2 linked regions of the Arthrobacter globiformis genome follow. The main gene of each other region encodes a partner of the protein of the gene in region 2 in a complex. Links are inferred from orthologs where the notes say so. Each region holds a gene or a part of one and is shown on either strand. Other genes may lie near its edges.

Region 1 (4,623 bases), 610 kb from region 2 along the record:
CGAGCTGGCAGAGCGCAGCCGGTTCGAGGACGCCAACCGCCGTGTTGTATCCGAGGGCAAGACTCCGGCTTCCGGACGTCCCGAGCTCATGGGTATCACCAAGGCGTCGCTGGCCACCGAGTCCTGGCTGTCCGCAGCTTCCTTCCAGGAGACCACCCGCGTCCTGACGCAGGCGGCCATGGAAGGCAAGAGCGATCCGCTGCTCGGCCTCAAGGAGAACGTCATCATCGGTAAGCTGATCCCGGCCGGCACGGGCCTCCCGCGCTACACCGAGATCACGGTGGAACCGACTGAAGAAGCAAAGGCCAACCTGTTCACCGGCCCCAGCGCGTTCAGCGATTTCTCCTACGACACGCTGGGCGGCGACGGAGCTCCTGAGTTCCACGCCATCCCGCTGGATGACTACGACCTCGGAAACGACTTCCGCTAACGGGCACGGCGGGCCCTTTCGTGTCGCGTTCCGCGCCATGTAGGGACCCAGCCGCCCTGCCCTTAGTCGCCAGGCAAACGAAGGACCCTGCACTCACTCAGTGCGGGGTCCTTCCCCTTTTGCGCCCTACACCCGATTAAGGCTCAAGATCAAGCCATGCTAGACTTTGTGTAATTGTTCTGTGTGGCAGTGGATGAAGGCCGCCGCAGCATCATTTCGGTTTTGTTCTCATGATGCTGGGTGGAGCCTGTTTCCGGGTTGCGGGCTACGTGCGCAACGAATGCCGCGCTTTTGCACGCCCACGGGCCCTTTGGGATCCGAAGCCGCAGGGACAACGCCAAAGCTCTCACGCAACACAGGCTCTCGCCTGGCGCGGGGCAGAGATCAACCAACGGAGAACACGAAAGTGCCTACGATTAACCAGCTGGTCCGCAAGGGCCGCACGCCGAAGGTCAAAAAGACCAAGGCACCCGCGCTGAACGGCAGCCCGATGCGCCGCGGTGTTTGCACCCGCGTTTACACCACCACCCCGAAGAAGCCGAACTCGGCTCTGCGTAAGGTTGCACGTGTGCGCCTCAACGGTGGTATCGAAGTTACCGCGTACATCCCCGGTGTTGGCCACAACCTCCAGGAGCACTCCATTGTGCTCGTTCGTGGTGGTCGTGTGAAGGACCTTCCCGGTGTCCGCTACAAGATCGTCCGTGGTGCCCTCGATACCCAGGGTGTGAAGAACCGTAAGCAGGCGCGCAGCCGCTACGGCGCAAAGATGGAGAAGAAGTAATATGCCTCGCAAGGGTCCGGCCCCCAAGCGGCCGCTCGTATCAGATCCCGTCTACGGCTCCCCGCTGGTTACCCAGCTGATCAACAAGGTGCTGGTTGACGGCAAGAAGTCCACCGCCGAGCGCATTGTTTACGGTGCCCTCGAAGGTGCCCGCGCGAAGTCCGGCGGCGACCCCGTTGCAGCCCTCAAGAAGGCCATGGACAACGTCAAGCCTTCCCTCGAGGTCCGCTCCCGCCGTGTCGGTGGCGCCACCTACCAGGTTCCGGTTGAGGTTAAGCCGGGCCGCTCCACCGCTCTCGCGCTGCGTTGGCTGGTCGGCTACTCCAAGGCCCGCCGGGAAAAGACGATGACCGAGCGCCTCCAGAACGAAATCCTGGATGCCTCCAACGGTCTCGGTGCCGCTGTGAAGCGTCGCGAAGACACCCACAAGATGGCCGAGTCCAACAAGGCCTTCGCCCACTACCGCTGGTAAAACTTCCCGTACGCCGCCGGCTCAGACGAGCCGGCGGCGAACGCGTAGTCCATCCGAAAGGGAGACACCGTGGCACAGGACGTGCTTACAGACCTTAGTAAGGTCCGCAACATCGGCATCATGGCCCACATCGATGCCGGCAAGACCACCACCACCGAGCGCATTCTGTTCTACACAGGTGTGAACCACAAGATTGGCGAAACGCACGACGGCGCTTCGACCACCGACTGGATGGAACAGGAAAAGGAACGCGGCATCACCATCACGTCTGCCGCCGTGACCTGCTTCTGGGAAAACAACCAGATCAACATCATTGACACCCCGGGCCACGTGGACTTCACGGTTGAGGTTGAGCGCTCCCTGCGCGTCCTCGACGGTGCAGTCGCCGTCTTCGATGGCAAGGAAGGCGTTGAGCCGCAGTCTGAAACCGTTTGGCGCCAGGCTGACAAGTACAACGTTCCGCGCATCTGCTTCGTCAACAAGATGGACAAGCTGGGCGCTGACTTCTACTTCACCGTGGACACCATCATCAGCCGCCTCGGTGCCAAGCCGCTGGTTATGCAGCTGCCGATCGGTGCCGAGAACGACTTCATCGGCGTCGTCGACCTGCTGTACATGCGTGCGCTCGTATGGCCTGGCGATGCCAAGGGCGACGTCACCATGGGCGCCAAGTACGAAATCCGCGAGATCCCGGAAGACCTCAAGGCCAAGGCCGAGGAATACCGCGCAAACCTCGTGGAAGCCGTCGCAGAGGCCTCCGAGGAACTCATGGAGAAGTACCTCGAAGGTGAAGAAATCACCATCGATGAGCTCAAGGCCGGCATCCGCAAGATGACGATCAACTCCGAGATCTACCCGGTGTTCTGTGGTTCCGCGTTCAAGAATCGTGGCGTTCAGCCGATGCTCGATGCTGTTGTCGACTACCTGCCGAACCCGCTCGACGTCCCGCCGATGATCGGTCACGATCCCCGCGACGAAGAGAAGGAACTGACCCGCAAGCCTTCTTCCGAAGAGCCGTTCTCTGCACTGGCGTTCAAGATCGCCGCGCACCCGTTCTTCGGCCAGCTCACCTTCATCCGCGTGTACTCCGGTCACGTGGAAGCAGGCGCGCAGGTGGTTAACTCCACCAAGGGCAAGAAGGAGCGCATCGGCAAGCTGTTCCAGATGCACGCCAACAAGGAAATGCCGGTCGACGGCGCTACCGCGGGCCACATCTACGCAGCCATCGGTCTGAAGGACACCACCACGGGCGACACCCTGTGCGACTCCAGCAACCAGATCGTCCTGGAGTCCATGAGCTTCCCGGAGCCCGTGATCTCGGTTGCCATCGAGCCGAACACCAAGGGTGACCAGGAGAAGCTCTCCACGGCCATCCAGAAGCTCTCCGCTGAGGACCCGACCTTCCAGGTCTCCCTCAACGAAGACACCGGCCAGACCATCATCGCCGGCATGGGCGAACTTCACCTGGACATCCTGGTGGACCGCATGCGCCGCGAATTCAAGGTCGAGGCTAACGTTGGCAAGCCGCAGGTTGCTTACCGCGAAACCATCAAGCGTGCTGTAGAGCGTCACGACTACACCCACAAGAAGCAGACCGGTGGTTCCGGCCAGTTCGCAAAGATCCAGATTGCGATCGAGCCGATGGACACCTCCGAAGGCGAGCTGTACGAGTTCGAGAACAAGGTCACTGGTGGCCGCGTTCCCCGCGAGTACATCCCCTCGGTTGACGCCGGTATCCAGGATGCACTGAACGACGGCGTCCTGGCCGGTTACCCGGTTGTCGGCATCAAGGCCACGCTGATTGACGGCGCCTACCACGATGTTGACTCCTCGGAAATGGCGTTCAAGATCGCCGGCCGTATGGCTTTCAAGGAAGCCGCACGCAAGGCGAACCCTGTTCTGCTCGAACCGCTGATGGATGTCGAGGTCCGCACCCCTGAGGAATACATGGGTGAAGTTATCGGTGACCTCAACTCCCGCCGTGGCCAGATGCAGTCCATGGAGGATGCCCAGGGCGTCAAGGTTGTCCGCGCACACGTACCGCTGTCCGGCATGTTCGGCTACATCGGTGACCTGCGTTCAAAGACCCAGGGCCGCGCTGTGTACTCCATGACGTTCAACAGCTACGCCGAGGTTCCGAAGGCAGTTGCCGACGAGATCATCCAGAAGTCCCGCGGCGAGTAGTCCTTAGGACTGTCCACGCGACAAGCTGCGAAAAACCGGGTGCGTTTCCTCTGCGGAACACACCTAGTGCGGATGGCCGGAACACTGGTTCCGTCCTGGTTCCGGCCAACAGCACGAACAGGCTTCAGGCACTAGTATTAGTTCCTGAATCTGAAATTTCACCAATCCAAAGCCCCCCAAGTAGACTTACTGGAGTTTCTGCCGCGATAAGCGCGGTTGAAGGTAAGCCATTTGAAAAACGTTCTAGGAGGAACCTGTGGCAAAGGCAAAGTTCGAGCGGACTAAGCCGCACGTTAACATCGGTACCATTGGTCACGTTGACCACGGTAAGACGACGTTGACGGCCGCCATTTCCAAGGTGCTGTACGACAAGTACCCGACTCTCAACGAGAAGCGTGACTTCGCGTCGATCGACTCTGCTCCGGAAGAGCGTCAGCGCGGCATTACCATCAACATCTCCCACGTTGAGTACCAGACCGAGAAGCGCCACTACGCACACGTAGACGCTCCGGGTCACGCTGACTACATCAAGAACATGATCACCGGTGCTGCTCAGATGGACGGCGCGATCCTCGTGGTTGCCGCTACTGACGGCCCGATGGCTCAGACCCGCGAGCACGTTCTGCTCGCCCGCCAGGTTGGTGTTCCCTACCTGCTGGTCGCGCTGAACAAGGCAGACATGGTTGACGACGAGGAACTCCTCGACCTCGTTGAAATGGAAGTTCGTGAGCTCCTGAGCTCGCAGGGCTTCGATGG
Region 2 (7,634 bases):
AGATCGCGGCCTTCGTTCAGCACGGACAGGCTCATGACGTGCCACTCCGTCTGGATGTCGCGGACGCCTTCCACCTCGCCGATCCAGCGGGAGGTGATCCAGGCGAACGGGCAAAGGGGGTCGAACCAGAAGTCGGCCTTATTGGCGGCGGTTTCAGACACAGCAAATCTCCTCAGGGACGTCTTCGGGGTGTGGCGCGCCGCAAAGCCATACTCGCAGGGCACGCCTAAGCGACAGCGATGAATCGGGTCGATTTATTCCGGTGCAGCGAATTTATCAGCGTTAGGCTGACTTGTTCCGTCGCTTGGCCACGACGTCGTGCGTGATCATTGTGGGCTGGGCCTTCTTGGCCACTACGTCGGCGGTGATGACCACGCTGGCGATGTCGTCCCTGCTGGGCAAATCGAACATAACCGGCAGGAGGACTTCCTCCATGATGGCTCGCAGTCCGCGGGCTCCGGTTCCCCGTTCCAGGGCCTGGTCGGCAATCACGTCCAGAGCGTCGTCGTCGAACACCAACTCCACGCCGTCCAGCTGGAACATCTTCTGGTACTGCTTGACCAGGGCATTCTTGGGCGTGGACAGGATCTGGATCAGAGCGGGACGGTCAAGGCTGGAGACGGTGGTGATGACCGGCAGGCGGCCGATGAACTCCGGAATAAGCCCGAACTTCAGCAGGTCTTCCGGCATCACTTCGCCATAGGAATCGGTGTTCTTGACCTCGTTCAGCGGAGCGCCGAAGCCGATGCCCTTGCGGCCGGAGCGGGAACCGATGATGTCCTCCAGGCCGGCGAAGGCGCCGGCAACGATGAAGAGGACATTCGTGGTGTCGATCTGGATGAATTCCTGGTGGGGGTGCTTGCGGCCGCCCTGCGGCGGAACCGAGGCAACCGTTCCTTCGAGGATCTTCAGCAGGGCCTGCTGAACGCCCTCGCCCGAGACATCGCGGGTGATCGAGGGGTTTTCGCTCTTGCGCGAGATCTTGTCGATCTCGTCGATGTAGATGATGCCCTGTTCGGCCTTCTTGACGTCGTAGTCGGCGGCCTGGATGAGCTTGAGGAGGATGTTCTCCACGTCTTCGCCCACATACCCGGCTTCAGTCAGGGCGGTGGCATCGGCAACGGCAAAGGGGACGTTCAGCCGGCGCGCCAGGGTCTGCGCAAGGTAGGTCTTGCCGCAGCCGGTGGGGCCAATCAGAAGAATGTTGGACTTCGAGATTTCAACGTCGTCGTGGTGGACTCCCTCGGCCAGTGTGCCGCTCTTGGGCGCATGCCCGGCCTGAATCCGCTTGTAGTGGTTGTAGACCGCGACGGCGAGGGAACGCTTGGCCGGTTCCTGGCCAATGACGTATTCCTGCAGGAAGTCAAAGATTTCGCGGGGCTTGGGCAGTTCGAAACTGCCCAGATCGGCGACCTCTGCGAGTTCTTCCTCGATGATCTCGTTACAGAGCTCGATGCACTCGTCGCAGATGTAGACGCCGGGCCCGGCAATGAGCTTGCGCACCTGCTTTTGGCTCTTGCCGCAGAAAGAGCACTTGAGCAGATCCGCGCTCTCGCCAATCCGAGCCATATGTGAACCCCTTAGTATCTTGCCGCAAGGGCAGCTTTGCACCGGTTGCATCTAACCACGGCCGGGATCCGGCAATGATTTACATCCACTCTAGGTCACATTCGGCCCGAGGGGTGGAAACCGGGCGCCGGTGCGGTTCAAAAATCTAAACCGCACCGGCGCCCGTTACTGCTGTTTACCCGGCATGTGCCTGCATTTAGCGGGCTAGTGCCTGCGGCTTGATCTTGCGGGAATCGAGGACCTGGTCAATCAGGCCGTAATTCTGCGCCTCAGCGGCGGTGAGGATCTTGTCCCGCTCGATGTCGTTGTTGACCTGTTCCGGCGTCCGGCCGGAGTGCTTGGCCAGGGTATCCTCCAGCCAGGTCCGCATGCGCATGACTTCGGCCGCCTGGATCTCCAGGTCGGATGCCTGTCCGCCCTGGCCGCCGGACAGTGCCGGCTGGTGGATCAGGACGCGGGCGTTGGGAAGAGCGAGGCGCTTGCCCGGCGTTCCGGCGGCCAGCAGCACAGCCGCAGCACTTGCGGCCTGGCCCAGGCACACGGTCTGGATCTCAGGGCGAATGTACTGCATGGTGTCGTAGATCGCGGTCATGGCGGTGAAGGAGCCGCCTGGCGAGTTGATGTAGATGGTGATGTCGCGGTCCGGGTCCGTGGACTCCAGCACCAGCAGCTGCGCCATGACGTCATCGGCAGAGGCGTCGTCCACCTGGACACCGAGGAAGATGATGCGGTCTTCGAAAAGCTTGGTGTAGGGGTCCTGGCGCTTGAAGCCATACGGCGTGCGCTCCTCGAACTGCGGCAGAACGTAGCGGCTTGTCGGCAGATTACCGGCAGACGATCCGAAATTGTAGTTCATGTTCATTGCTCCTGGATTCAGTTCTGTCTTGTTGCCGGTTAGCTCTGGCCGTTTGATGAAGCGTTCTGGGTTCCGCCGCCGCCGGCGACAGAACCTGCGTGCGCCGAGATCTTGTCGAAGAAGCCGTACTCGAGCGCCTCGCTGGCGGTGAACCACTTGTCGCGGTCGTTGTCCTTGAGGATGGTTTCCACGGTCTGGCCGGTCTGGTCGGCCGTGAGCTCGGCCATGACCTTCTTCATGTGGAGAATCAGCTCGGCCTGGATCTTGATGTCCGAAGCCGTTCCGCCGATACCGCCGGAAGGCTGGTGCATCAGGATGCGCGCGTTCGGCGTGGCGTACCGCTTGCCCTTGGTGCCGGAGGACAGCAGGAACTGTCCCATGGAGGCAGCCAGCCCGGTGGCGACGGTAACGACGTCGTTGGGGATGAACTGCATGGTGTCGTAGATGGCCATGCCGGCCGTCACCGAGCCGCCGGGCGAGTTGATGTAAAGGTAGATGTCCTTGTTGGGATCTTCGGCGGAAAGCAGCAGCAGCTGTGAGCAGATGGCGTTTGCGTTCTCGTCGCGGACCTCGGAGCCAAGCCAGATGATGCGCTCTTTCAGCAGGCGGTTGTAGATGTAGTTGTCCTGGGCTGCAGGATCGACGGTTGCCATGCGGGGGGCCGCTGCTTGCTGTGACATTTGTACTTACCTCTCGCTGGTGACGGTGACATCACTGAACGACATCACTGAACTTCACTACTTGGACACTAACCGCTTTCGGAGCGGATTTGTTCGTCGGAATCACGCTGTTCGCTGACGGCGCACGATTGCCCGCGGGAGCTGTACACCGGCCGTTAACGCGCCAGCCCCCGGATCCGAGGACCCGGGGGCTGGCGCCGCTGATGCGTGCGGCTGCTAGAACTTCACGGCCGCGGGATCGTCGTTCGCGACGGTCTCGCCGGCTGCTTCAGCGTCGGTTTCCGCTTCGGCTTCGACGGCCGGAGCCTCTTCGCCGCCGGGGCGGACGAAGTCGCTCAGGTCAACCTTGTTGCCCTCGGAGTCGGTGACCTCGGCCTGGCCCAGGACGACGGCCAGTGCCTTGCGGCGGCGGACCTCGGAAACCATCATGGGAACCTGGCCGCTCTGGTCGATGATCTGGGCGAACTGGTTCGGGTCCATGCCGTACTGGCTGGCGGTGGTGACGATGTAGTCGATCAGCTCGTTCTGGCTGACGCCCACTTCTTCCTTCTCGGCGATGGCGTCGAGGATGATCTCGTTCTGGAAGGCGCGCTCGGTGTTGGCCTTGACTTCGGCGCGGTGCTCTTCGGTGTCGTGCTCGCCTTCACCGTGGGAGTTCTCGGCCTTGAAGTGCTGCTCGAGCTGCTCTTCGACGACGGACTCCGGAACAGGAACCTCAACCAGCTCAACGAGCTTGTCCAGGACCTTGTCGCGGGCCTCGACGCCCTGCTCCACGACCTTGGAGTCGGCGGCCTGCTTGGCGAGGTCCTCGCGCAGTTCGGCCAGCGTGTCGAACTCGGAGGCCAGCTGGGCGAAGTCGTCGTTCGCCTCGGGCAGTTCGCGCTCCTTGACGGACTTGACGACAACCTTAACCTGCGCGGCTTCACCGGCGTGGTCGCCGCCCACGAGGGTGGTATCGAAGATGGCGTCCTCGTCAGCGCTCAGGCCGGTCACGGCCTCGTCCATGCCTTCAAGCATGGTGCCGGCGCCAACCTGGTAGGACAGCCCGGTAGCGGAGTCCACCTCGGCGCCGTCAATGCTCGCCGTGATGTCGATGCTCAGGAAGTCGCCGTCAGCTGCCGGGCGCTCCACGGTCTTGAGCGTGCCGAAGCGGCCACGCAGTTCGTCCAGGGCCTTGTCGACGTCGGCGTCCGAGGACTCTGCCGCGGCAACCTCCACCTTGATGCCGGCGTAGTCGGGCAGTTCGATCTCCGGGCGGACATCAACCTCGGCCTGGAACTTCAGCTCACCATCGGTGGCGGAAGGATCCGGAACCTCGGTGATCTCAACCTCGGGACGGCTCAGGGGGTGGATGCCGGACTCCTGGACTGCAGCCTGGTACCAGCCGTTGAGGCCCTCGTTGATGGCGGTCTCCAGGACGTAGCCGCGGCCGACGCGCTGGTCGATCAGCTTGGCGGGAACCTTGCCCTTACGGAAGCCAGGGACCTGGATCTGCGAAGCAACAGTCTTGTATGCCTCATCGATGCTGGGCTTCAATTCCTCAAAGGGGACCTCAACATTGAGCTTGACCCGCGTGGGGGTGAGGTTCTCGACAGCGCTCTTCACGGTCTAAGTACTCCTGGTTTTGTTGGTGGGTTCTGCAAACGCGTTGTTGTGACCAGGCCTGGGGCCCGGGCCGCAGAGTCGGGGTGACAGGATTTGAACCTGCGACTTCCTGCTCCCAAAGCAGGCGCTCTAGCCAAGCTGAGCTACACCCCGTAATGCACAGGACAGTCTACGTTCATCCCTGCCGCGTTTGCACATTTGACACTTGGGGCATGAATTAGGTTTAGTTATATCCGGCTTGAACAGCCGCCGAAGAAAAGCCTAAAGGCCAGTGCGCCGGAACGCTTTCCTCCGGGGACGTAGCTTAATGGTAAAGCCTCAGTCTTCCAAACTGATTACGCGGGTTCGATTCCCGTCGTCCCCTCCACACCAAGGAGGCCCCTCGTCGAGGGGCCTCTTTCGCGTTAAGCCTTGCCCGTGATGAGGCCACGCTTAGGTGTTGACCCAGCTTAGGCGTGGCCCCCGACACCCACCGTGCCGAAGGTGAGACGTGCTTCTGCCTGGAGGAAATTGCCGACCCGCTCCGCCTGCTGCGCCAGCTCCTCCAACCGCGATGGCCCCGCCGGAACAAACAGCTCGGCGGTGATCTCCACTTTCTTTCCGGAACGGCGGTGGTGCCAGAGTCCGCGGACGACGCCGTCGATGAGTATGACGGGATAGTTACCTGCCTGCCCCCTGGCCAGGGCACGGTTACCTGCCGCGCCCGGGAACAGCAGCTCCCGGGGCTGGCCGGCCACTACATAGGAATCGAAGTAGGGAAGCAGCCTGACGCCCGAAGGTTCCGTGGTGATGGCCCCGGTGTCGCTCCGCAGCAGCCAGGCCGGCGTCCCTTCCACCGTGACCTGGGCAAGCTCTCCGCGGTGGTCATCAAACAGCCCGGCAGCCCACTCGCGCCGAACCGCCAGCCACCGGGCGAAATGCGCCGGCGTTGCGGGCCCGTACGCCTGCAGGTAGCTGCGGAGGAGCCAGCCAAGCGCCGGCGCGGCGTCGGCAGGCCCGAACCCGGGAAGTAGCTGCCCGGGGCTGCGGTACGTCGCTGCCCTGCCCCTGCCGGCGCCAAAGCACAGGGCGCCGCGGAAGCCCGCGATCCCCAGCGCCGCGCGCCAGCGCGGCCACATGGTCTGGAATGCGGGCATCACTGGGTCAGCCGCCCAGGCACCGGTTCTGGCGACAATGGCGTCAGTGAGTTCGTCGACGGTCAGCTCGCCGTCCCGCAGCGCGTCTGCAATGGCAGCCACGATCTCGTCCGTCTGGCCGGGCGTCAGGAATTGTTCCAGCGCGGCGTTGGGCGGAATGGCAGCCAGCGCTGCGGTCCACCGGGACAGGTCCGCTGCCGGCAGCAGATGCACAGTGCCCCGTGGCCCGAAGGTCCTGACCAGGGTTCCGTCCTCCCAGAGCGCCTTGCGCACCTCGGCCGGGGAAACCCCGGCGCTCCGCATGCCCACGGACAACTCGGCGGCCGGCATCACCTGGGCGTGCGCACCGCACATGGCCCGCACGATCTCCGCCGGGGAGGCAGTGTGAGAAGGGGCCGAAAGCCACTGACGCTCCATGCGCCGGGCACAGACCTGCGCCCACGAATATTCGCGTTCCGGTCTATAAGTCATCGCCCGTTACCGGTCAGCTCATACGGGCTGCTGGCAGGACGGGCACCAGTACAGTTTGCGGGCGGCGTGTTCGGCCAGGGCAACCGGAGTCCCGCAGACCCGGCACGGCTGGCCGTGGCGGCGGTAGACAAAGTGCGCCTCCTCCCCCGGCGGAAGCTGGCCGGTCCGGGTCCAGAAGCCGGCGGTGGTGGTGATGATCCGCCCGTCGCGGACGCCGTCGGCCATCACTGCAGCGGTGTCATCCCAGAGGAGGCCGGCGGCGTCCGCAGTGAGCGCGCGGCCGGGAAGCAGGGGGTCGATCCGGCGGCGGAACAGTACTTCGGCCCGGTAGACATTTCCGACGCCGGCAATCACCTTCTGGTCCATCAGCAGCGTAGCGAGCGGCGTCCGCTTTGCCAGGACGCGCCGGATGAAGTCGTCCCTGCTGCCGCCGGTTTTGTGGAGCGGATCGGGGCCCAGCCTGTCCAGCACGGCTGCCACCTCGGCATCGGTAATGGCGGCGCACGTGGTGGCACCGCGCAGGTCGGCCCAGCCATGGTCACTCACCAGCCGGACCCGCACCGCCCCCACCGGCGCCGGCGGCCCGGCGTACTCCGCGGAAGCAGGATCGCCATTGCCTTCGGGTGACCCATTGCCATCAGCCAGTTCCCACTCCCCCACCCTGCGGGGCGCGCCGATGCTGGAGGCCCCGCGGAACTGGCTGTCCCCGCCGAAATCCCAGGCCCCGTAGAGGCCGAGGTGGACGTGCAGCACCAGAGCGTGCTCGAAGTGCAGGAACAGGTGCTTTCCATGCGCGGACGCGTGCACCATGGTGTGCCCGTCCAGCAGGGCGGCGCCGGCGGCAAAGCGGCCCTGGGGGCTGCTGACAGCCAGCCGCTCGCCGGCGAACACATCACCGAACTGGCGGGCGAGCCGGTGTATGGAGTGGCCTTCCGGCACTAGTCGACGATCTCGCCGGTGGTTTCGTAGGTGGCGATCTTGCCGATGCGGCGGATGTGCCGCTCGTCGTTGCTGAAGGGCTCCTGCAGGAAGGCCTCGATCAGGGACGTGGCCTCCTCAACGCTGTGCTGGCGGCCGCCGACGGCCACGACGTTGGCATCGTTGTGCTCGCGGGCCAGCGTGGCGGTGGACTGGTTCCAGACCAGGGCGGCGCGGACACCCTTGACCTTGTTCGCCGCGATCTGCTCGCCGTTTCCGGATCCGCCCAGCACGATGCCCAGCGCGTGGATTCCTGCTTCCTGGTCCGCCACCACTGCGAGCGCCGCGTTGATGCAGAACGACGGGTAGTCGTCCAGGGCGTCGTATTCCTTGGGTCCG

What was found.
Region 1: the proteins of tig (region 2) and rpsG are in contact, whole or in part, in a crystal structure (PDB 3GTY), measured with the Thermotoga maritima proteins. The link is inferred for Arthrobacter globiformis from one-to-one orthologs. Residues at the interface, in WP_004081061.1 of Thermotoga maritima: Glu122, Val124, Val129, Leu130, Tyr133, Glu188, Gly259, Ile262, Tyr263, Glu266, Ser270, Glu273, Gln274, Glu277, Arg308, Gln311, Ile312, Ser315, Tyr316, Glu325, Arg329, Arg336, Leu363, Phe366, Trp367, Arg373, Leu377, Arg381, Leu384, Glu387; in WP_004081843.1 of Thermotoga maritima: Lys34, Lys52, Lys55, Glu59, Arg62, Gln63, Glu66, Asn67, Lys69, Val71, Arg95, Ala109, Lys110, Lys111, Gly112, Arg113, Pro114, Glu117, Glu121, Ile124, Ala125, Tyr127, Asn128, Asn129, Thr130, Gly131, Lys135, Asp139, Arg142, Met143.

The regions. Positions count from the first base shown.
Region 1 is NZ_JAUSXI010000001.1:4,101,732-4,106,354, reverse strand. What follows is about bases 1-2,947. They hold rpsG (30S ribosomal protein S7), read left to right. Parts: upstream 1-1,212; coding sequence 1,213-1,683; downstream 1,684-2,947. Other genes in these bases: fusA (elongation factor G), read left to right, coding at 1,753-2,947; rpsL (30S ribosomal protein S12), read left to right, coding at 837-1,211; QFZ33_RS19115 (DNA-directed RNA polymerase subunit beta'), read left to right, coding at 1-430. In the rest of the region: more of fusA, read left to right, coding at 2,948-3,867; tuf (elongation factor Tu), read left to right, coding at 4,124-4,623.
Region 2 is NZ_JAUSXI010000001.1:3,492,926-3,500,559, forward strand. The notes cover bases 2,517-5,337. They hold tig (trigger factor), read right to left. Parts: upstream 4,711-5,337; coding sequence 3,322-4,710; downstream 2,517-3,321. Other genes in these bases: QFZ33_RS16175 (ATP-dependent Clp protease proteolytic subunit), read right to left, coding at 2,517-3,078; QFZ33_RS16195 (winged helix DNA-binding domain-containing protein), read right to left, coding at 5,160-5,337. Outside these bases: QFZ33_RS16160 (mycothiol-dependent nitroreductase Rv2466c family protein), read right to left, coding at 1-161; ATP-dependent Clp protease ATP-binding subunit ClpX, read right to left, coding at 283-1,569; QFZ33_RS16170 (ATP-dependent Clp protease proteolytic subunit), read right to left, coding at 1,766-2,425; more of QFZ33_RS16175, read right to left, coding at 2,464-2,516; more of QFZ33_RS16195, read right to left, coding at 5,338-6,317; QFZ33_RS16200 (Fpg/Nei family DNA glycosylase), read right to left, coding at 6,336-7,256; QFZ33_RS16205 (ribose-5-phosphate isomerase), read right to left, coding at 7,256-7,634. UniProt on the Bacillus subtilis protein: Involved in protein export. Acts as a chaperone by maintaining the newly synthesized protein in an open conformation. Functions as a peptidyl-prolyl cis-trans isomerase.